3 regions of the Arthrobacter sp. FX8 genome follow, and region 2 is predicted to be linked to each of the others. Evidence: riboswitches for the same ligand, from Rfam matches in the RefSeq annotation. Region 2 holds a riboswitch; each other region holds the start of a gene.
What was found. Region 2 has a riboswitch for thiamine pyrophosphate ahead of OUO20_RS15770 (ECF transporter S component). Riboswitches for the same ligand answer to the same signal wherever they lie in the genome.

Region 1 (6,953 bases), 1.6 Mb from region 2:
GGATCTCCTCAGAAACTGTTTACCTGGCGGCCCAGGGGACGCCACATCGATTGTAATGCGGTTAAAGAACAGTGGAGCGGACCCTCAGGCCCGCTCCACCGTTTCAGAACTTGTTGTTACTCTGCAGCTGCAGCAGCAACGATGTTGACTACGCGACGACCGCGGCGGGTGCCGAATTCAACGGCGCCCGGGGTCAGGGCGAACAGGGTGTCGTCGCCGCCACGGCCAACGCCGGCGCCCGGGTGGAAGTGGGTGCCACGCTGGCGGACGATGATCTCGCCGGCCGAAACAACCTGGCCGCCGAAGCGCTTGACGCCGAGGTACTGAGCGTTGGAATCGCGACCGTTGCGAGTGGAGCTCGCGCCCTTTTTATGTGCCATCTGAAATGCCTGCCTCTAAATTCTGGGGAATCTGTTGAAATGCCTGAACAGTAACCGGTGGTTACTTGATGCCGGTGATCTTGACCTTGGTCAGTTCCTGGCGGTGACCCTGGCGCTTCTTGTAGCCGGTCTTGTTCTTGAACTTCTGGATGACAATCTTAGGACCACGCAGGTCCTGGAGGATTTCAGCCGTAACAGTTACCTTGGCCAGGTCAGCGGCGGCGGAGGTGACCTTGTCACCATCAACCAGGAGCAGTGCGGGCAGCTCAATGGTGCTGCCGGCTCCACCGGCGACGCGGTTCAGGGTAACGAAGTCTCCAACGGAAACCTTCTCTTGGCGGCCGCCTGCGCGGACAATCGCGTACACCACTTGGGAACTCACTTCTCTCGACGTTTATTACAAAATTTGCGTGCGGAACCGACTTGCTAAAAGCTTGGTTTCTCGCTGTGCCTCAACGCCGTGGGGTCGTAACCCAAGTGTTGGCGTAAGCACCGAAGATCAAGAATACGCTAAATCCATCTTCGGCCGCAAATGAGGCTGGTTCAGGCGGGCCGGCTGTGGTAGTAACCACAGCCCGGCAGGAACCGCCGCAACCGTGCTCCACCATCATAGCCGGGCCCGGCCCGCGGGGGTCAGGAATGCAGCCTCGGCGCGTCGAAGAACTCCACTTCCAGGCGGCAGGACTGCTTGAACGCCGTCACCATCGCCGCCCTCTCATGGTCCGGCGCGGTCCGTCCGGCTGCATCCACGATGGCGATGGCTTTGCGGGTTGCTTCGGCGAAGCCCTCGTCGGCGTACGTCCGGAGCCAGGCCGCGTAGGCATGGCCGTCCGGTTCGCCCGAGGCCAGGAACCGGGCGTGGAGCTTCCCGCCGACTTCGGCGTAGAGCCAGAAGCAGGGAAGCACGGCGGCGGCGAGGACGGCATAGCTGCCCGACGCCGACGCTGCCGTGAGGTGGTCCACGTATGACTTGGTGACGGGGCCCAGGCCCTTCGGGGCCGGGCGGGTGCTGAGCCACGAGCGGTGGAGTTCCGATTCCACCTCAAGGCACTGCTGCGCGGATCCGGCCCAGAAAAGCTGCTCGGCCTCCGAGGGGGCCAGCGCGCTGGCCCGTGCCAGCACCCTGGAGTAGCCGTTCAGGTAGAGGGCATCCTGCGCCAGGTAGTAGGCAAAGTCCTTCTCCGGAAGGTCTCCGGACGCCAGGCCGTGGATGAAGTCCAGTGCGTAGATGTCCGCCAGGTCCTGTTGGGCTTCCGACCACAACCGGGCCGCGAAGCCGCCCTCCTCCAGGACCGGCCGCACGTGGTGGAAGTGGTGTACGGGGCCGTTCCCCTGGCCCACCTCCAATTGGCCGGAGTTCTCAAGTGCGCCGGCCAGCCAGGGCTTGACCGTTCGCAGTGATGCCTCCCAATTGCCCAAACGGGCCTGGACTGTTGCCATGGCAGAGGACAGGGAACAGCCCGTCCCGTGGCTGTTCCGCGTGGAAACCCGCTTCCCCTGCACTTCCACCACGTCCGGCCCCAGGAGGCCCGAAGTGTTGACCAGCGCATCCGGGCAGTCGAGGCCTGAAAGGTGGCCACCCTTGACCAGCACGGTGGCTCCGGTGGCTTCCGCCAGGCGCCTGCCCTGGTCCAGCGCGGTGTCCCAGTCCTTCGCCGGCTCCGTGCCCAGCAGCAGCGCGAGCTCGGGAAGGTTGGGGGTGATGAGGTGGGCAAGGGGCAGCAGTTCCCGGAGCGCGGCTTCGGCGGATTCTTTCAGCAGCCTGTCGCCGCTGGTGGCCACCATGACGGGGTCCAGGACCACGACGGCGGGACGGGCCTTTCCGAGCCACTGGCGGACAGTGCGGATCACCGACTCGTCGCCCAGCATGCCGATCTTGACGGCGTCGATGCTGATGTCGTCACTGACCGCGTCCAGCTGCTGGGCCAGGAAGCCGGCCGGCGGGACGTGGACGGACTGCACGCCCCGGGTGTTTTGCGCCGTGAGTGCCGTGATCGCGGCCATGCCGTATCCGCCATGGGCGGCAATGCTTTTGAGGTCCGCCTGGATCCCGGCCCCGCCGGACGGGTCGGAGCCTGCAATGGAGAGGACGCGCGGGACATCGCGGCCCCCAGGCAGCGCGGGGGCCACGCCGGACGCTGTGGGCAGGGGCATGGAGAGGGTCGAAGACAACAGACATCCCTTCGCCGGTACTAGCCGGACAGGTTCAACGGGTGTGGATCTCAGCCGGCCTTCTGCGCGGCACCCCGTGTCGGGTTCCAGAGTAGCCGCTGGGGCGTACCCGGCGGAAAGGTGACAGCACCCGCGCATGCAGGAAGTCCCCGCCCGTGGACTGTTCCCCCTGGATTCATGGGGGAACAGTCCGCACGACGGGGACTTCCTGGGTGGCGCGTTGGCTGCGCCCTGGCTTAGAGCTCCGAGGCGGGGACGCCGACGCCGAGGATGATCGGTTCCCCTGCCGGCTTGCCGGGCTCCGCCGCAGCGGGCTGTGCTTTGGCGGTGTCCGGGGCCTTGGCTGCGTGCGAGTGCCCCGCGCCTGTCGCCTGGACGTTCTCGTGGTGCTGGACAACGGTTTCATTTGCGGCACCCTGGGCACGGCTGGCAGCGCGGTGGCGCCGCGGCCTGCGTTGCCGGGACTGCTCCAGCGTGTGGTCGGAGTAGTCCTTTTCCGCCGGAGCTTCCACGGCGGCACGCGCCTCCGCTCCCCCGCCGGGCTGCTGTTCGGGCACCGACTGTTTGGGCGCTGACTGTTCGGCCGGCTTCACCGTGTCTGCGGCCTTGGCGGGCGCGTTCTCCACGGGGGAAGCCGGCTGGCCGAGGTGGGCAAAGGCTTCCGCGAGCCGGTCCAGCGTGAGGGCGGGCCTGGGATGCTGGTCCTCAGCGTGCTCCACGAAGGGAAGCGGGACTTCCTCGCCGCCGAAGGTCAGGACAGCTGCGGGGCGTGCCGGGCCATCGGCGTCGTGCTTCTCTTCAATAGGGGCCTGCGCAGGCTCGGCGGACGGTGCCTGCCGGGTGGCTGCCACCTCATCGTCATGCAGGTGGGCCGCATGGGCGGCAGCCGCGATGTTCGCCAGGGCAAGCCGGGTGGCCTCTGCCTTTGCGTGCCGCTCTGCGTCTGTGGGGTCCGGAAGGACGGTGTGGACGTGGACAGCAGGCGCCGGGGCAGCCTCGGGCTGCTGGCCGCCGCGTCCCCGCCGCCGTTTGCGCTCGGGACGGACTCCGGGCTGGCCGCCATCGGCCCGCTGCCCTTCGGGGCGGTGGGCTTCCCCGCGGGCTTCGGGGCGGCTGTCGGCGCGCTGGACGTGGTGCTCGGCCGCCACAATGTTGGCGCGGCGGTGCTCCACGGGATCGTCGTGCGTCACTACGCCCCGGCCGGCGCAGGCCTCACACTGCTCGCCGAAGACTTCCAGCAGGCCCGTCCCCATGCGCTTGCGGGTCATCTGGACCAGGCCCAGCGACGTGACCTCGGCAACCTGGTGCTTGGTCCGGTCGCGGCCCAGGCATTCCACCAGGCGGCGCAGGACCAGGTCGCGGTTGGATTCGAGCACCATGTCGATGAAGTCGATCACGATGATGCCGCCGATGTCGCGCAGCCGCAGCTGGCGCACCACTTCCTCGGCAGCTTCCAGGTTGTTCTTGGTGACGGTTTCCTCGAGGTTGCCGCCGCTGCCGGTGAACTTGCCGGTGTTGACGTCCACCACGGTCATGGCCTCGGTGCGGTCGATGACCAGGGAGCCGCCGGAGGGCAGGAACACCTTCCGCTCAAGGGCCTTGTGGATCTGCTCGTCGATGCGCCAGGCGGAGAAGATGTCCTGGTCCTTGGTCCACTTCTCGAGGCGGCCCACCAGGTCCGGCGCCACGTACGTGACGTAGGCCTCGATGGTGTCCCAGGCCTCCTCACCGGAGACGATCAGTTTGGAGAAGTCCTCGTTGAAGACGTCCCGGACCACCTTGATGGTCAGGTCCGGTTCGCCGTACAGCAGCTCCGGGGCCAGGATCTTGGTGGACTGGGACTGGCTTTCGATGCCTTCCCACTGGGCGCGCAGGCGGTTGATGTCGTGCGTCAGTTCCTCTTCCGAGGCACCTTCCGCGGCGGTCCGGACGATGACGCCGGCGTGCTCGGGCAGGCGGTCCTTGAGGATGCGCTTGAGGCGGTTGCGTTCGACGTCGGGCAGCTTGCGGGAGATGCCGGTCATGGAGCCGCCGGGCACGTAGACCAGGTAGCGGCCGGGAAGGGAGATCTGGCTGGTCAGCCGGGCGCCCTTGTGGCCGACGGGATCCTTGGTCACCTGGACCAGGACGGTGTCGCCGGATTTGAGCGCGTTCTCGATGCGGCGCTGCTTGCCTTCGAGGTTGACGGCTTCCCAGTTGACCTCACCGGCGTACAGCACGGCGTTGCGGCCACGCCCGATGTCCACGAACGCAGCTTCCATTGACGGCAGCACGTTCTGGACCTTGCCCAGGTAGACGTTGCCGATGAGCGAGTCCTGCTGGGTCTTGGATACGAAATGCTCGGCCAGGACACCGTCTTCAAGGACGGCGATCTGGATTCTGTCGTCGCGCTGGCGTACGATCATCTGCCGGTCCACGGATTCGCGGCGGGCCAGGAACTCGGCCTCGGTGATGACGGTGCGGCGGCGGCCGGTGTCGCGGGATTCGCGGCGGCGCTGCTTCTTGGCCTCAAGGCGGGTGGAGCCCTTGACGCTGGTGACCCGGTTGTTGACCGGCGCTTCACTGACCGCGCGCGGGGCACGGACCCTCGTCACCGTGTTGGGCGGGTCGTCGCCTTCCCCGCCGGTCAGCTCCAGGTCCTGGTCACCGCGGCGGCGGCGACGGCGGCGGCGGGACGTCACGCCGTCCTCGGCTTGTGTGGCGCTGTCCTCGTCGGCCTCGTCCTCGGCGTCAGCCTCGGCGCTGCCACCCTCGATGTCCTCGTCCGCCTTGTCGCCGACGCGGCTGCGGCCCCTGCGGCCGCGGCTGCGGCGCCGGCGGCGGCTGGAGGAATCGTCGCCGTCGTCGGTTTCTTCCTCTTCAGGTTCCTCGACGGCGGGTGCTGCGGGACGGACCACGGTGCTGAGGTCCGGGGCCTGGAAGAGCACGGATGTGGGCGATGCAGGCTCCAGGAAGAGGGAACCAAAGGGGCTGGCGGCCGCGGCGGGGGCGGTCTGTTCCTTGACCGCAGCGTGCTCTTCCTTGGCCACAGCGGGGGTTTCCCGGGCAGGCCCGGGGGCTCCGGCAGCCTCGGCGGCCGCGACGGGTTCCTGGGGCTGCTCCTGCGCAGGAGCTGCTTCCTGGGCGGCAGCTTCCTCCCGGGCCGGTGCCTGTGCCGGGGCTTCCGGGATTGCTGGTTCTGCAGCGACGGCGTCCGCTGCCGCGGCTTCCGCCGCGGGCGGGGCAGCCGGGGACGCGGCCTTGCGGGTGGCTACCCGACGGCGGCGAACAGGTTTGGTTTCGGCGTCCGCCGTGGCAGCAGGTGCTGCGGCAGCGTCTTCACCGGCCACGGCCGGTGCCGGGGCATCAACGGACGCAGCATCAACAGGCGCAGTGCCGGCGGCAGCGGTTGCCTCTGCGTCATCAGCGAAGGCGGGCAGGGGTTCGGGGGCGTCCGCTTTCCTGCGGGCGCGGGTGCGGCGGGCCGGGGCCTTGGTCGCCGCGGCGGCTTCCGCCGACGGCGAGTCGCCGCTTACTTCAGGGGCGGCTGCCTCCGGCGCCGTGGCCGCTGCATCCGTCACGGCTTCTTCGGTCTTGGGAGCCGTTTTCCGGCGGGTACGTACAGCCCTCTTGGGTGCAGCAGCAGCCTCGGCAGCCGGTGCATCATCGTTAACGGCCAGTTCCTGATCATTGTCCATATGTGGCAACACTCCTGCCCCTGACGTACCGCCACATCCGGCACCCATTGGGGCACATATTGTCAAAACCCGCAGGCGTTGACAGAAGTCACGTGGATACTCCCAGGTTCGCACCGTCATTGGGGTGCGGCAGCCCGTGGGAGCCGGTGGATGTTCTGAAAACCCGTTGTTCTGCGTGCCACAACCAGGTGCCGCCCAATGGAGTGGCGGGAGTGCCGGAAGAATCCGAAGCCTGCCCTGCCCATCATTGGCGGTCTTGGGAACATACCACCGGACCGGAGTCCGAATGTGGATCGGCTTCCAGCCACGTTCATTCTCTCATACCCGCGCCGGATCGCCGCGGAGGCAGGCACTTCCGTTCCCATTCCTGTGTGGCGGCACCAGCCGCCGGCGTTACAATCAGGCTCAGGAGCACCGGACGAAAAGGACGCCACACCCATGCCCAGCATCTCCCCCGTCAGCGCCCATGAAACGGAAAGGGCCACGGATCCGCAGGCCACTGCGGCCGCAGGCGTTCCGCGGATGGCCCGGAACCGGCCCTTCGGCTGGCTGCTGGTCATCACCGGAATCGTGGGCTGGCTTGCCTCCGGAACCCTGGTCCTGGAAAAGCTCGAAGTCCTCAAGGACCCCAACCACACCACCGTCTGCGACGTGAACCCCTGGATCTCCTGCGGCCAGGTCATGCAGACGTGGCAGAGTTCGCTGTTCGGTTTCCCCAACATGT
Region 2 (6,953 bases):
GAGCCCGCGGCGGATTCCTGGTCCATGTCCGATCCTGTTCCGTGCTGTCCGGGTTTCATGCCTGCACCGCTTTCGTCTTAGTCATGCTGCCGCCGGCACGGCCGCCCGCAGCGATGATGCCCCGGCTTCCCATGAGGACATCAGATGGGCGGACAGCCGGCCGTCGAGGGCCATGGCGGCAGTGGCCCCAAACAGGACGTCCGCGAGGAGTTCCGGTTCGGCTTCGACGAGGCCGCCGGCGAGGTCCCGGCCTGCGATCTGCTCGTGGACGGCGTCGGCCTCCACATGCTCATCGAAGTAGTGGGTGACGTCCGCGCCGAACCCGTGCCGGCGGAATCCGTTGCCGTAGAACCGGTTGGGCTGGGAGGAGGTCATCTCGTAGATCGCCAGGTGGCCGGTGATGGCACCCCGGAGCCGCCGGTTCAGGCCGCACAGCGACATGAGGTTGACGGACGCGAGGGAGACGGCGGGGACGGCATCCACGTACGCGCCGTAGCTGACGTCGAGGCCCAAACCGCGCATGGTCCGGGCGAACAGCGCGCTGTGCATGCGCTCGGGGCGGCCGCCGCCGTATTCATCCGCCTGGATTTCCACCAGGGCCGCCTTGGGCCGTCCGCTGAGCCGCGGAATGGCCCACGTGTGCGGGTCGGCTTCCTTCAGCTGGTACATGGACTTGTGGATCAGGAACTCCCGGAGCTGGTCCAGGCCCGCCTTCCTGGCGACGTAGCGGGAGACGCTGGGCCCGGTGTCCGTGGCTGCGAGGCCGAACAGGACGTCGGCTACCTGGTCGCTGGTCAGGGCACCGGCAGGCAGTTCGAAGTCTGCGGCGGCCCGGTGCGCGGCGGCACGGAGGGCTGCCTCAAACGGTGCCTCGACCAGCTGCCGGACCCGGATTAACGCCGGCTCCCACTCCCAGTCGTCGGAGACGCCGGCCAGGCCGGAATAGTGGAGCTCGTAGAGGCAGAAGAGGGCCAGCTGGATGTCCTCGTCGCCGATGATGTCACTAGTGCCGGCCACCTGCCCTGCCGCCAGGTGGTACAGCCCGTCCAGCCCCGTCCCGGCTTCGGCCGGAGCCTGCGCAAGGAGTGCGAACAGGGCGTTGCTGAGGGGGCCTCTGGATTCCGGGATTCTCATGGTGCTCCTTGGTCTGCCGCGCTGGTGACGGGAACGAACGCGGGACCGCCCATGGTGACTCCCATGCCCTGTCCTCCTCGAAACCCGCGAACCAATATAGTAAGCATGATTACTAATAAAAGCTAAGCAGGCTTCCTGTTGGCTGCAGGTCAACCGGCGCCTAATCCCGCAGCGACGACCCCAGGATGTCGCGCAGCGCCTCAACCACCAGGTCATGGTCCTGCAGCTGCGGCAACCCGGAGACGGCGACCGTGGCCACGGCGCCCACGCCGGTGACGTAGATCGGAAAGGCGCCGCCATGGGCTGCATACCGGGATTGGTCGAACCAGGCGTTGTCCTCGATCCGGCCGCCGCCCAGCCGGCCCCGCAGCCCCACCAAAAGCGACGGCACCTCGTACCGGGCGGCAGTGCGCTGCTTGGCGCGGATCCAGTGCCCGTTGTCCGGCGTGGCGCCCGGGAGCGCGACGTGGAACAGGACCTGCTCGCCCTTGGTGATGTCGATGGCTATGGGAAGGGACCGCTCCTTGCCCAGCTCCACCAGGAGCAGGCCCAGGTTCAACGCGTCATCCAGCGAAAAGCCGGGGAACTGGAGCTCCCGGACCTCCGCCTCGATGCGGGCGATCGACGCTTCCAGCGACCCCTCCAGCTGGGCGTCGGCGGAATCAGGATCGAATCCGGTCACATCCGGTGGAATGGCGCTCATGGCCCTCAATCTACCCCCGCCAGGTGTAAACTTGACCACGCCCGGAAGGGCAGTTCAAAAGCCTTACCCATCCAAAAGCACCACTAATAACGACAGGGGAGCGCCGCCGTCGGACATCCTGGCACAAGCCGGGCACCGCAGGTGGGCGCTGAGAGTGCGGACAGCCGCAGACCCTCGAACCTGATCCGGTTAGTACCGGCGCAAGGGAGTCGAGTTCTCAAAGTGCCGCGGCTGCACGGCAACAGCCGTCAGCCGGGTCCACTTTCCCCTCCTGTTTCCCAGGAGGATCACATGAGTACTGCAGCAATCAAGAAGACCACCAGTAAGTCCTGGCGCGTCGTGGACATCGTGGTCGCCGCGCTGGTGGCCATTGCGGGCGGCGTCATTTTCTGGGCGTGGGACCAGGGAGCAGCCGCGCTTTCTGCCCCCATGAATGCCGCCTACCCGCCCCTGACCGGGCTGCTGGCGGGCGGCTGGATGATTCCCGGCGTGCTGGGAATGCTGATCATCCGCAAGCCCGGGGCCGCCCTGTTCTGTGAAACCGTGGCCGCCACCGGGGAACTCCTCATGGGTTCCCAGTACGGTGCCTCGGTCCTCTTCTCCGGCTTCATCCAGGGCCTCGGCGCGGAAATCATCTTCGCCATCTTCGTCTACCGCAAGTTCAACCTGCCCGTCTCCCTGCTGGCAGGCGCCGCGGCTGGATTCTTCTGCGGACTGAATGACTCGTTCGCACCGTGGGGCTGGAACATCGCCTACTCCGGTGCGGACAAGCTGGCGTACATCGTGCTGACCACCCTCTCCGGCGCCATTCTCGCCGGCGCCCTGTCCTGGCTGGCCACGCGCGGCCTGGCGCGTACGGGCGTGCTGAGCTCCTTCGCTTCGCGCAAGGCCGCCACGGAGCCTGTCTTCTCCTGATGGCACCAGCCCAGCGTGACGGCGGCACCGTCCGCCCTGCCGCCGTCACAGCCCGGGGCTGGGGGTGGCGGCACGCCGGCAGGGCCAAGCCTGCCGTCCATGCGCTTGACCTGGACATCAGCCCGGGGGAGCGGGTGCTCCTGCTCGGCCCCTCGGGTGCCGGGAAGTCCACGCTCCTGCACGCGCTCGCAGGGGTGCTGGGGGACATCAACGACGACGGCGGCGAGGCGGGGGACGCCGACGAGTCGGGTTCGCTGCTGGTTGACGGCGCCGTGCCCCGCGCCCAGCGCGGGCGCGCCGGACTTATGCAGCAGGACCCCGAGACGCAGGTGGTCCTGTCGCGGGTGGGGGACGACGTCGCCTTCGGTGCCGAAAACCTTGCCGTCCCACGGGAAGCAATCTGGGCGCGCGTGCACGAGGCGCTTGCCGACGTCGGACTGTCCCACCTGCCGCTGGACCACCCGACGTCGGCCCTGTCCGGCGGGCAAAAGCAGCGCCTGGCGCTGGCCGGCATCCTGGCCATGCGCCCGGGCCTGATCCTCCTGGATGAGCCAACCGCCAACCTGGACCCGGACGGCGTGCTGGAGGTCCGCGATGCCGTGGCGCGGTGCCTGGACAAGACCGGGGCCACGCTGGTGGTGGTGGAGCACCGGGTGTCCGTGTGGAAGGACCTGGTGGACCGGATCGTGGTCCTGCAGCCGGGCTCCGCCGCGGATCCTGCCGTACTCCTGGACGGGCCGCCGGACCGGGTGCTCACGGAGGCGCGGGCCATGCTGGCCGCCGCCGGTGTGTGGGTCCCCGGCTACGTCCCGGCAACCCGTGCCCGGGCGGTGGTCCCGGCCCCCGGCACGGGAAACCTCCTGCTCGCAGCCGAACAGTTGGCAGTCTCCCGCGAACGTCCCCGACGCAAGGGCTTAAGGAAGATCCCGCCGTCGCCGGTCCAGGAAGGCCTGGCCGCGCAGGTGCGCGCCGGGCAGGCGCTCGCCGTGACGGGTCCCAACGGCGCCGGTAAGTCCACTTTCGCCCTGACCCTGGCAGGGCTGCTGGAACCGGTGTCCGGAAAGGTCTCCGCCACCATGGACCTGAGCCGCGGTGCCGGCATTGACCCGTACCGGTGGAAGGCGGATCAGCTGATTTCCCGAGTGGGGACGGTGTTCCAGGAGCCGGAGCACCAGTTCGTGACCGGCAAGGTGCTTGACGAACTGCTGTTCGGCCCCCGGCACCTGGGCCACGGCGGGGATCGGGTGGACGAACTGCTGGAGCGGCTGCGGCTCACCGCGCTGGTGGACGCCAACCCCTACACGCTCTCCGGTGGCGAGAAGCGGCGGCTGTCCGTGGCCACCGTCCTTGCCGCCAGCCCGCAGGTCCTGGTCCTGGATGAACCCACGTTCGGGCAGGACGCCAACACCTGGGCCGAGCTGGCGTCCTTCCTGTCCGAGCTCCTGGATGCCGGCACTGCCGTGGTGTCCGTGACCCATGACGCCGAATTCACCCAGGCCTTGGGCGGGGCCGAACTGCGGATGGCCGCGGCGGAAGCGGTGGCGCCATGAGGCAGCAACTCACCCTGGGCGGCAACCATGCCCTCCTGGTCCGCGCCAATCCACTAAGCAAGTTCGCTGCCGTCCTGCTGATCACCGCCGTCCTGGCGCTGTCCATCGACTGGGTTTCGGCGTCCGTGGCCCTGGTCTTTGAGCTTCTGCTCTTTCCCCTGGCCGGGCTCACCCTGTCCCTGCTGTGGCAGCGCGGCTGGCCGCTGATCCTTGCCGCTGCCGTGGGGGCTGGAGCACCTCCATCCTGGCCCCGGACAGCGGCCGGATCCTGCTCGACGCCGGGATCTGGTCCATGAGCGAAGGTTCCCTGCAGCTGGGCATCGGCTTCCTCCTGCGCGGCTTTGCGATCGCCCTTCCGGCCGTGCTCCTGATGAGCTGCACCGATCCCACGGACCTTGCCGACGCGCTGGCGCAGAAGGCGCGCCTGCCGCACCGCTTTGTCCTGGGAACGCTCGCCGCGATGCGCCTGGTGGGGCTCATGGCTGAAGAATGGCAGACCATCGGGATGGCCCGGCGTGCGCGCGGCGTGGGTTCGCGCGGCAGCGTGGCCCAGCGGGTGAAGGCCACGCTGGGCCAGAGTTTCGGGCTGCTGGTACAGGCCATCCGCCGCGCGTCCAGGCTTGCTGTGACCATGGAAGCCCGCGGTTTCGGCGGCGGCAACCGGACCTGGGCCCGGGAATCCACGTTCAGCGCGCTGGACCTTGGGGTGGTGGCCGGCGGTGTCCTGGTGGCCGGCCTCGCGCTATTTGCTGCCCTGGCCGCCGGGACCTGGAACATGGTGTGGCTGGGCAGTTGATGTTGGCGGTCCGGCCCAGGTGATTCCTATCGCATGCAGTGGGTAGAGGCTTCCCCGATGCCCCGTACCAGTGCCCGATCAGGGCCCGCCTAACTCATTTATGATATATTTGCGGGTATGACGCAGGAGACCGCTGAGCACGTTGCCGCCATGTTGAGGGATGCCCGGAGCGAGAAGGGCTGGACCCAGGGCCAGTTGGCCGCCGAGCTCGGCACCAGCCAGAGCGCCGTTGCCCGGATGGAGCAGGGCAAGCAGAACCTGAGCCTGAAGATGATCCAGAGGCTGGAGAAGATCTTCGACCGCAGCATCGTCAACGTCGGCAAGCCGCAGATGACGCACCTGCGGGTGGAGGGCGGCCGTACCCTCTCCGGTGCCGTGGATGTCAACAGCAGCAAGAACGCCGGCGTCGCCCTGCTGTGCGCCAGCCTGATCAACCGTGGCACCACCGTGCTCCGCCGGCTGGCACGGATCGAGGAAGTCAACCGCATCGTCGAAGTGCTGACCAGCATCGGCGTCGAGTGCACCTGGCTTAACGACACTGACCTGCGTCTTCGCCGCCCCGCCGTCCTGGACCTGGAAGCCATGGACGTTGACGCGGCGCGCAGGACCCGCAGCGTCATCATGCTGCTGGGTCCCCTTCTGGATGAGTCGCGGGAGTACCGGCTGCCCTACGCCGGCGGCTGCGACCTCGGCACCCGCACCGTGGAACCGCACATGCAGGCGTTGCGCCAGTTTGGCCTTGCCGTGGAAGCCACGGCCGGTTTCTACACGGTCCAGGCTCCGCCGGCGGACGCGCAGGACCGCTCCTTCGTCCTCACCGAACGCGGGGACACCGTCACCGAGAACGCCATCATGGCCGCGGCGCACCGGCCGGGAACCACCGTGATCCGCAACGCCAGCCCCAATTACATGGTGCAGGACCTGTGCTTCTACCTGCAGATGCTGGGCGTCACCATCGAGGGCGTGGGCACCACCACCCTGAAGATCACGGGCCGGCCCGACATTGACGCGGAGATCGAGTACTTCCCCTCCGAGGATCCCATCGAGGCGATGAGCCTCATCACGGCCGGCATCGTCACCAATTCCGAGGTCACGGTGCGGCGGGTGCCCATCGAGTTCATGGAAATCGAGTTGGCCACCTTGGGCCAGATGGGGCAGAAGCTGGAAATTTCGGGCGAGTACATGGCCCGCAACGGCCGCACCCGGCTGGTGGACGTGACCACCAAGCCCTCCGAGCTGCATGCCCCGGAGGACAAGATCCATCCGATGCCGTTCCCCGGGCTGAACATCGACAACCTGCCGTTCTTTGCCGTCATTGCCGCGAACGCCGATGGCCAGACCATGATCCACGACTGGGTCTACGAGAACCGCGCCATTTACCTGACAGAGCTGAACAGGCTTGGGGCGCAGGTGCAGCTACTGGATCCGCACCGGATCTACGTCAACGGGCCCACCAAGTGGCGCGCCGCCGAGGTGGGCTGCCCGCCTGCGCTTCGTCCGGCCGCCTGCCTGCTGCTGGCCATGCTCGCCGCCCGGGGCGTGTCCGAACTGCGGAACATCTACGTGATCGAGCGTGGCTACGAGGACCTGGCGGAACGCCTGAACACCATTGGCGCCAAGGTGGAGTACTTCCAGGACTAGCATTCACGGTTCGTCATGAATCGCCGGGGCCCCTCGAATGCCGGACAAGTATCGCAGAATGTTCGTATGCGTACTTTTGGCGTAGAGGAGGAACTCCTGATCGTTGATCCGGAGTCCGGGGAACCCCTTGCCCTGGCCGACGCCCTCCTGGCCGGCCACCGCGTTGCGGCTGACGATCTTCCCGTGGACCCGGAGGTCCACCACTCCGGAAAAC
Region 3 (6,953 bases), 1.5 Mb from region 2:
CACGGTCAGCCGTCCTGCCGCGGCGTCCTCAACGACGAATTCCGTTCCCGGGACAAAGCGGTCCTCCGGAGCGTCCGTCAGCACCTGGACGGTGACTTCCCCGCGAATGCCGTGCGGCTTGCCGATCCGTGCCACCTGAAGCTGCATCTGTTCCTCTGTTCCGGGTTGTGGTGGTTCCGGTGGAAGCACCATGTTGGTCAAAGCACTCCGGCCCCTCCACCTGGCGGTGAAGGGGCCGGAGCAAAACTGAATGTTGCCGAGCGCTCAGCGGCGGCGGTCGGTATCGACGACGTCGACCCTCACCGGTTCGCCACCGGCCAGTGCTGCCACCACGGTGCGCAATGCGCGGGCGGTGCGGCCCTGGCGGCCAATCACCCGTCCAAGGTCGTCCTGGTGAACGCGCACCTCGAGGGTGTCCCCGCGGCGGTTGCTCTTCGAACTGACCTTGACGTCATCCGGGGAATCGACGATTCCGCGGACCAGGTGTTCCAGCGCTTCTGCCAGCAATCTACTCAGCCTCGGTGGTCTCAGCTTCGGCGTCGGCCGGGGCCTCGGCAGCGTCAGACTTGGATGCCTTCTTGGTGATGGCTTCCGGGATGATGACCGAGCCCTTCTCCGGGGCAACAAAGGCTTCCTTCGCGACCTTGGTCTTGAGGGTGCCTTCCTGGCCCGGCAGGCCCTTGAACTTCTGCCAGTCACCGGTGATCTTCAGGATCGCGGCGACCTGCTCGGACGGCTGGGCGCCGACGGAGAGCCAGTACTGCGCACGCTCGGAGTTGACCTCGATGAACGAGGGCTCTTCGGTGGGGTGGTACTTGCCGATCTCCTCGATGGCGCGGCCGTCACGCTTGGTGCGTGAGTCCGCAACGACGATGCGGTAGTACGGGGCGCGCATCTTGCCGAAGCGCTTAAGGCGAATCTTTACGGCCACTTTTGTGGTCACTCCTGTTTCAGAAAAGGGGTGAACCCGGCTTTCTGCACCCGTGGGGCGGGCCGTACTTGCGGGTTCGAAGGACAGGATCCGGACGCGGAGAGAGGGGCCACGCAGATCGAGTACCTGTTTATTGTGCCAGATGAACGGCGTTATTTCGACTTGGGCCACCGCGCCGGCGCCGCGGCCGGCCCTTGTGGAGGCGGAGGACGGCCGAAACCGGCATCACGGGGTCAGGCCGACCAGACGTACAGTCCCGTCCGCTCGGAATCGTCGATCGAGGCGGCCAACTCCGCCACCTGCTGAACGTAGCTCCGGGCCTGGCCGGCGTCGAACGGCATATCCTCCTGGCCGGCCCACTGTTCGGCGACGTCGTCAAGGACATTGCCTTCGCCTTCGGTTTCATAGGAGAGCAGGTCGGCCAGCGCACGGACCATGGCCGGCGGCACGGCAAGGAGCGAATCGCTGGCGACGTCCACCATGGTCAGCTCATAGTCGGCCCCGCCGGCGTGCACGGCAGTCCCGGCAAGATCGCCCAGCTGTTCGACTTCGAAGTCGCTGATGCCCTGGATCCGCACCGCCTGGCCCCCGGGCCCGCTGTCCGCCGCGGAGCCGCTTCCCTGGTCAAGGATGCCGGCGCGTTTCAGCGCGGCGTCATGGGTGGCGACGAAGATCTCGGTGAAGCCCATGGCGGGTGCCCTTCTTCCGTTGGCGGAGCTGCGTGCCGGGAGTTGCAGCCCGGCCGTACGGAATCAGCCTAGTTGCTGCGCGCCCGCCGGCAAACGCGCCGGGCCGGAGCCCGCGAGCCCCAACACTGGCCCGTCAGCACTGGCGCACGGCCCGTGCAGGAGCACCGGTCAGCGGACTGCCACCCGGAGCCGGTTGCGCCACGGGTCCTCGAACCGGAGCTCCGCGCCGGTGTGGTGGGCGGGCACCCCGGCGACCCTCAGGCGGTCAGCCAGCGCCCCGACGTCGTCACCCGAGGAAACCTCGATGAGCACCTCGCCCAACCCAAGGGTGTCCTTGCGGGGGCCGGCGCCGCGACTGTTCCAGACGTTCATGGCCATGTGGTGGTGGTAGCGGCCCGCGGAAACGAACAGGGCCTGCCCATGCCAGCCCGCCGTCTTCTCGAAGCCCAGGGTACCCACGTAGAAGTCCCTGGCGGTCTGGACGTCGCCAACCTGGAGGTGGACGTGCCCCACGCCTGCGGACGTCCGCCGCTGGCCTTCGAGGGATTCCTCAGTGAGGTGCTGCTCCAGGTAGCGCTGCGGCGGAAGCGCCAGGCTGTCCATCACCACGTCCGTCCCGTTCCAGGACCAGTTGCTGCGCGGCCGGTCCCAGTACAGCTCGATGCCGTTGCCCTCGGGGTCGGTGAAGTAGAAGGCCTCACTCACCAGGTGGTCGGCGCTGCCGGTGAAGGACCGGGGTTCGTACTGGGCTGCCGTGGCGATGGTGGCCGCCAGGGAAGCCTGGTCCTCGAACAATAGGGCGGTGTGGAACAGGCCGGCCTCTCCCCTGCCGGGAAGGTGCAGCCCGGGGGCCGGCGCCAGGTGGACCAGCGGCCTGCCGAGCCTGCCCAGGTAGAGCCCGCCGTCCTGCTCCGCCACCGCCTCCAGGCCCAGTGCGCGCTGGTAGTAGTCGGTCATGACCTTCATGTCGCCCACCTTGAGCATTACCGTGCCCATGGCGAGGTCGGCAGGAAGAAGATCCTGGCTGCTGGCTGCGTCGGTCATTTGAAGGCTCCTTGTGTTGGAGGCCGTCACTTCGGCGGCCTGTCACATATTAAAATTACTTGAAGCTTCAATTTATTCCAAGTAGCGGAACCAAATAACTCAACGGATGATGCGGCCGCCCAGCACCACGTGCTCCAGCGCCGTGATCGTGTCCGGGGTGGTCCGGGGGTCGTCCCGGCACACCACGACGTCGGCCCGCGCGCCTTCCTCCAGGTTGTCAGCGCCCAGCCACGCACGCGCTGCCCAGCAGGCGGCATCCAGGGCCGCATGCATGGGCAGGCCGGCCCCGTGCAGGGCGAGGATCTCATCTGCGATCCTGCCGTGCCGGATCACGCTGCCTGCGTCCGTGCCGGCAAAGATCCGGACGCCGGCGGCATGGGCCTCCGCCACCCGTTCCAGCCTGCGTTCCCACAGGGCACGCATGTGGGCGGCGTAGCGCGGAAACTTTGCGTCCGCCTGCTCCGCGATATCAGGAAAGGTGGCGATGTTGATGAGGGTGGGCACGATCGGTACGCCCTGCTCCACGAACCGGGGCAGGTGGCGCGGCAGCAGCCCCGTGGCGTGCTCAATGCAGTCAATGCCGGCGTCCAGCATTTGGTCCAGGGTGTCTTCGGCGAAGCAATGTGCCGTGACCCGGGCACCTTCATCATGGGCAGCCTGCACAGCGTCACGCACGACGGCGGCAGGAAAGGAGGGCGCAAGGTCGCCGGCGCTCCGGTCGATCCAGTCGCCCACCAGTTTGACCCAGCCGTCGCCGTCGCGCGCTTGCTTCCGCACGGCCTCCACGAGCCCGTCGGGTTCGACCTCCGCCGCGAAGCCGCGCAGGTAGCGGCGTGTGCGGGCCACATGCCGTCCTGCACGGATCAGTACCGGGAAGTCCCGGCCGCCCTGCATCCAGCGGGTATCGGCAGGTGAGCCGGCGTCGCGGACCAGCAGGGTTCCGGCGTTGAGGTCAGCCAGCGCCTGCTCCCGGGCAATGGCGGGTTCCACCGGGCCGTCGGGACCCAGGCCGATGTGGCAGTGGGCGTCGACGAACCCCGGCAGCACCCAGCCGTCGAGTTCCCGCGCCGGAGGGGCAGCGGGCCGGCTGAACGTGAGCTTGCCGTCCACCGACCAGAGTCCATGGCGTACCCGGTCCGGTGCGGCCAGGACGGGTCCGCGAAAGTAGATGATGTCTGCCATCGGGCTTCCTTTCGATGCCCGGTCAGGCTAGCACCCGCAAATGTGACACCGCCCTTCCGGGGGCCTGTGGTAGCTTCTTCTCTGACCACACGGGAGCCCTTGCAGGGGCTGAGATCGGGCTGACGCAGCCTGCGACCGTTGAACCTGTCCGGGTAATGCCGGCGAAGGAAGTGAGTATTCCCTTGAGTACGCAAAACACCCAGTTGAACCCTGCCCACCTGCCGTCCACCGGGGATTCCGGAGCCGGCTCCACGCCCCAGGTGAACCAGTCCCAGGTGACCCGGTCCCTGGCGTCGCATTCGCTGGCCTATATCGACGACGCCGGGTCCGGCATCCGGGTACCCGTCACGGAAATTGCCCTGGAGCCATCGCCCAACGGCCAGCCGAACGCACCGTTCCGGACCTACCGGACGGCGGGGCCGGGAAGCGACCCCGTCCGCGGCCTGGAGCCCTTCCGCGCGGAGTGGATCGTGGCGCGCGGAGACACCGAGGCCTACAGCGGCAGGGAACGCAACCTGCTCGACGACGGCCGCTCGGCCGTCCGCCGCGGCGCCGCCTCCGCGGAGTGGAAGGGCGCGCAGCCGGTGCCCCGCCGCGCCGTCGACGGCCGGACGGTGACCCAGATGCACTATGCCCGGCAGGGCGTCATCACGCAGGAGATGCGCTTCGTGGCGCTGCGCGAGAACTGCGATGTGGAACTGGTCCGGAGCGAACTGGCCGCCGGCCGCGCCATCATTCCGAACAACATCAACCATCCGGAGTCCGAGCCGATGATCATCGGCAAGGCCTTCCTGGTGAAGATCAACGCCAACATCGGAAACTCGGCCGTGACGAGTTCCATCGCGGAGGAGGTGGACAAGCTCCAGTGGGCCACGCAATGGGGCGCCGACACCGTTATGGACCTGTCCACCGGCGACGACATCCACACCACGCGGGAGTGGATCATCCGCAACTCCCCCGTCCCTATCGGCACCGTGCCGATCTACCAGGCCCTGGAGAAAGTCAACGGCGAGGCCAACGCGCTGACCTGGGAAATCTTCCGGGACACCGTCATTGAACAATGCGAGCAGGGCGTGGACTACATGACCATCCACGCCGGCGTGCTGCTTCGCTATGTCCCGCTGACCGCCAACCGGGTGACGGGCATTGTGTCCCGCGGCGGCTCCATCATGGCCGGCTGGTGCCTGGCCCACCACCAGGAGAACTTCCTCTACACGCACTTCGATGAGCTGTGCGGGATCTTCGCGAAGTACGACGTTGCCTTCTCCCTGGGCGACGGTTTGCGCCCCGGTTCGACGGCGGACGCCAACGACGCCGCCCAGTTCGCGGAACTGGACACGCTCGCCGAGCTCACCCAGCGCGCGTGGGAGTACGACGTTCAGGTCATGGTGGAGGGGCCCGGCCACGTTCCCTTCCACCTGGTCCGGGAAAACGTCGAGCGGCAGCAGGAACTCTGCAAGGGGGCCCCGTTTTACACCCTGGGCCCGCTGGTGACAGATGTTGCTCCGGGCTATGACCACATCACCTCAGCGATTGGTGCCACCGAGATTGCCCGTTACGGCACCGCGATGCTGTGCTACGTCACCCCGAAGGAACACCTGGGCCTGCCCAACAAGGACGACGTGAAGACCGGCGTGATCACCTACAAGATCGCCGCGCACGCGGCGGACCTGGCCAAGGGGCACCCGGGGGCGCATGAACGGGACGACGCCTTGTCCAAGGCGCGGTTCGAATTCCGCTGGCGGGACCAGTTCGCACTGTCCCTGGACCCGGTGACGGCTGAGGCGTTCCACGACGAGACGCTGCCGGCTGAGCCTGCCAAGACGGCGCACTTCTGTTCGATGTGCGGGCCCAAGTTTTGCTCCATGCGGATCAGCCAGGACATCCGCGACGAATTTGGTTCCGCGGAGGCGCAGGCGGCACTGGCCGATGCTGCGGCCGGGATGCGCGGGAAGAGCGAGGAATTCCTTGCCGCCGGCGGCAAGGTCTACCTGCCGGAACTGCGGGTGCCTGCTGACAGCTAGGACGCGCGGGCCGGCTGGCTCCGGCTGACCTGGCTGATGAACTGCCGGATGGCCCGGTCCCCGTCCGGGGAGTCATGGGGCCGGTGTCCTCCCGCGGCAACGCGGTGCAGGGCACCGGTCTCCCGGAGGTACCCGGCGATTTCCTCGTAGAGCGGTTCCCACCCACCGGTCAGCACCAGCGTGGGCACCCCGGGAACAATGTGCAGCGGCGCCTCCCATGACGGGGCCTGGAGCCGCAGCCTGCGGGCGGACCTTTTTCTTCCGTGGTGGCGGGCTGCTGGAGGTCGGTGGCGAAGACCCGCCGGACGAATTCGCGCTGGAAGTCTTCGTCGCTGAGCTGGTGGCGCACGTCGAAGAGGGGCTGCATGAGGCTGATGTGGGCGGCAGTGGCCGGGAGTTCCGCTGTCAGGGAGAGGCAGGCCGGTTCCACCAGCGTCAATGAGAAGACCAGGTCCGGACGTTCGACGGCGGCCATCATGGCCGCGATCGCCCCCTGGGAGTGCGCCACCACATGCCCGCCGGCGGCGCCGCGGCCGTCATCGGCAAGGGAGCGCAGGATGATGGCGGTGTCCTCCGCGAAGGACGACTCCAGTGGCTCCGCGAGGACGTCAAAGCCATGGCGGCGGAGGAACAGGGCGTCATAGGACAGTGCCATGCCGTGCTGGCGCGGCCACGCGGCGGCACCGAAGGTTCCGGCGCCGTGCACGAACACTACCCTCTGCTTGAACATGTCCCAACCCTATTCCACGGCACTGACATCCCAAGCAAGCAGCGCCAGGTGTCGTTCTGAGAGGTCAAAACGACACCCGGCGCTGCGTTGCCGGGGAACTGCTACTTGCCCAGGAACTTGTCGAAGCCCTTGGGGAGGTTCAGCTGGGACGGGTCGAAGTCCCCGCCCTGCTGGCCGAAGGCGGCGCCCGTAGGCAGCGCCTTGGCGGCGTTGGCACGGCGGGCTTCCGCTTCCTTGCGCTCCTGGGCAGCCTTGGCCGGGTTGCCGGACTTTGCCTTCTTCTTGGGCGCGTTCTTGGCGTTCTTCCGGGCACCGCCGCCGGCGCCGGGCAGGCCAGGCATCCCCGGCATTCC

Region 1: it holds a riboswitch for thiamine pyrophosphate, as region 2 does, so the genes downstream of both, thiD (bifunctional hydroxymethylpyrimidine kinase/phosphomethylpyrimidine kinase) here and OUO20_RS15770 (ECF transporter S component) in region 2, are expected to answer to the same signal.
Region 3: it holds a riboswitch for thiamine pyrophosphate, as region 2 does, so the genes downstream of both, thiC (phosphomethylpyrimidine synthase ThiC) here and OUO20_RS15770 (ECF transporter S component) in region 2, are expected to answer to the same signal.

The regions. Positions count from the first base shown of each region.
Region 1 covers NZ_CP113505.1:1,802,365-1,809,317, forward strand. Annotated here, with positions in the region: gene rpmA (50S ribosomal protein L27) at 117-380, opposite strand; gene rplU (50S ribosomal protein L21) at 442-750, opposite strand; gene thiD (bifunctional hydroxymethylpyrimidine kinase/phosphomethylpyrimidine kinase) at 1,014-2,534, opposite strand; TPP riboswitch at 2,542-2,639, opposite strand; gene OUO20_RS08250 (ribonuclease E/G) at 2,789-6,229, opposite strand; gene OUO20_RS08255 (vitamin K epoxide reductase family protein) at 6,668-6,953, shown strand, end outside.
Region 2 covers NZ_CP113505.1:3,364,859-3,371,811, reverse strand. Annotated here, with positions in the region: gene OUO20_RS15785 (CDGSH iron-sulfur domain-containing protein) at 1-26, opposite strand, end outside; gene OUO20_RS15780 (iron-containing redox enzyme family protein) at 82-1,134, opposite strand; gene OUO20_RS15775 (heme-degrading domain-containing protein) at 1,295-1,837, opposite strand; TPP riboswitch at 1,922-2,062, shown strand; gene OUO20_RS15770 (ECF transporter S component) at 2,129-2,752, shown strand; gene OUO20_RS15765 (ABC transporter ATP-binding protein) at 2,752-4,302, shown strand; partial or broken gene OUO20_RS15760 (energy-coupling factor transporter transmembrane component T family protein) at 4,299-5,098, shown strand; gene OUO20_RS15755 (UDP-N-acetylglucosamine 1-carboxyvinyltransferase) at 5,216-6,739, shown strand; gene OUO20_RS15750 (glutamate--cysteine ligase 2) at 6,806-6,953, shown strand, end outside.
Region 3 covers NZ_CP113505.1:1,889,119-1,896,071, forward strand. Annotated here, with positions in the region: gene rimM (ribosome maturation factor RimM) at 1-147, opposite strand, end outside; gene OUO20_RS08675 (RNA-binding protein) at 265-507, opposite strand; gene rpsP (30S ribosomal protein S16) at 509-931, opposite strand; gene OUO20_RS08685 (hypothetical protein) at 1,165-1,620, opposite strand; gene OUO20_RS08690 (VOC family protein) at 1,789-2,664, opposite strand; gene OUO20_RS08695 (amidohydrolase family protein) at 2,764-3,846, opposite strand; TPP riboswitch at 3,926-4,033, shown strand; gene thiC (phosphomethylpyrimidine synthase ThiC) at 4,029-5,870, shown strand; partial or broken gene OUO20_RS08705 (alpha/beta fold hydrolase) at 5,867-6,600, opposite strand; gene ffh (signal recognition particle protein) at 6,702-6,953, opposite strand, start outside.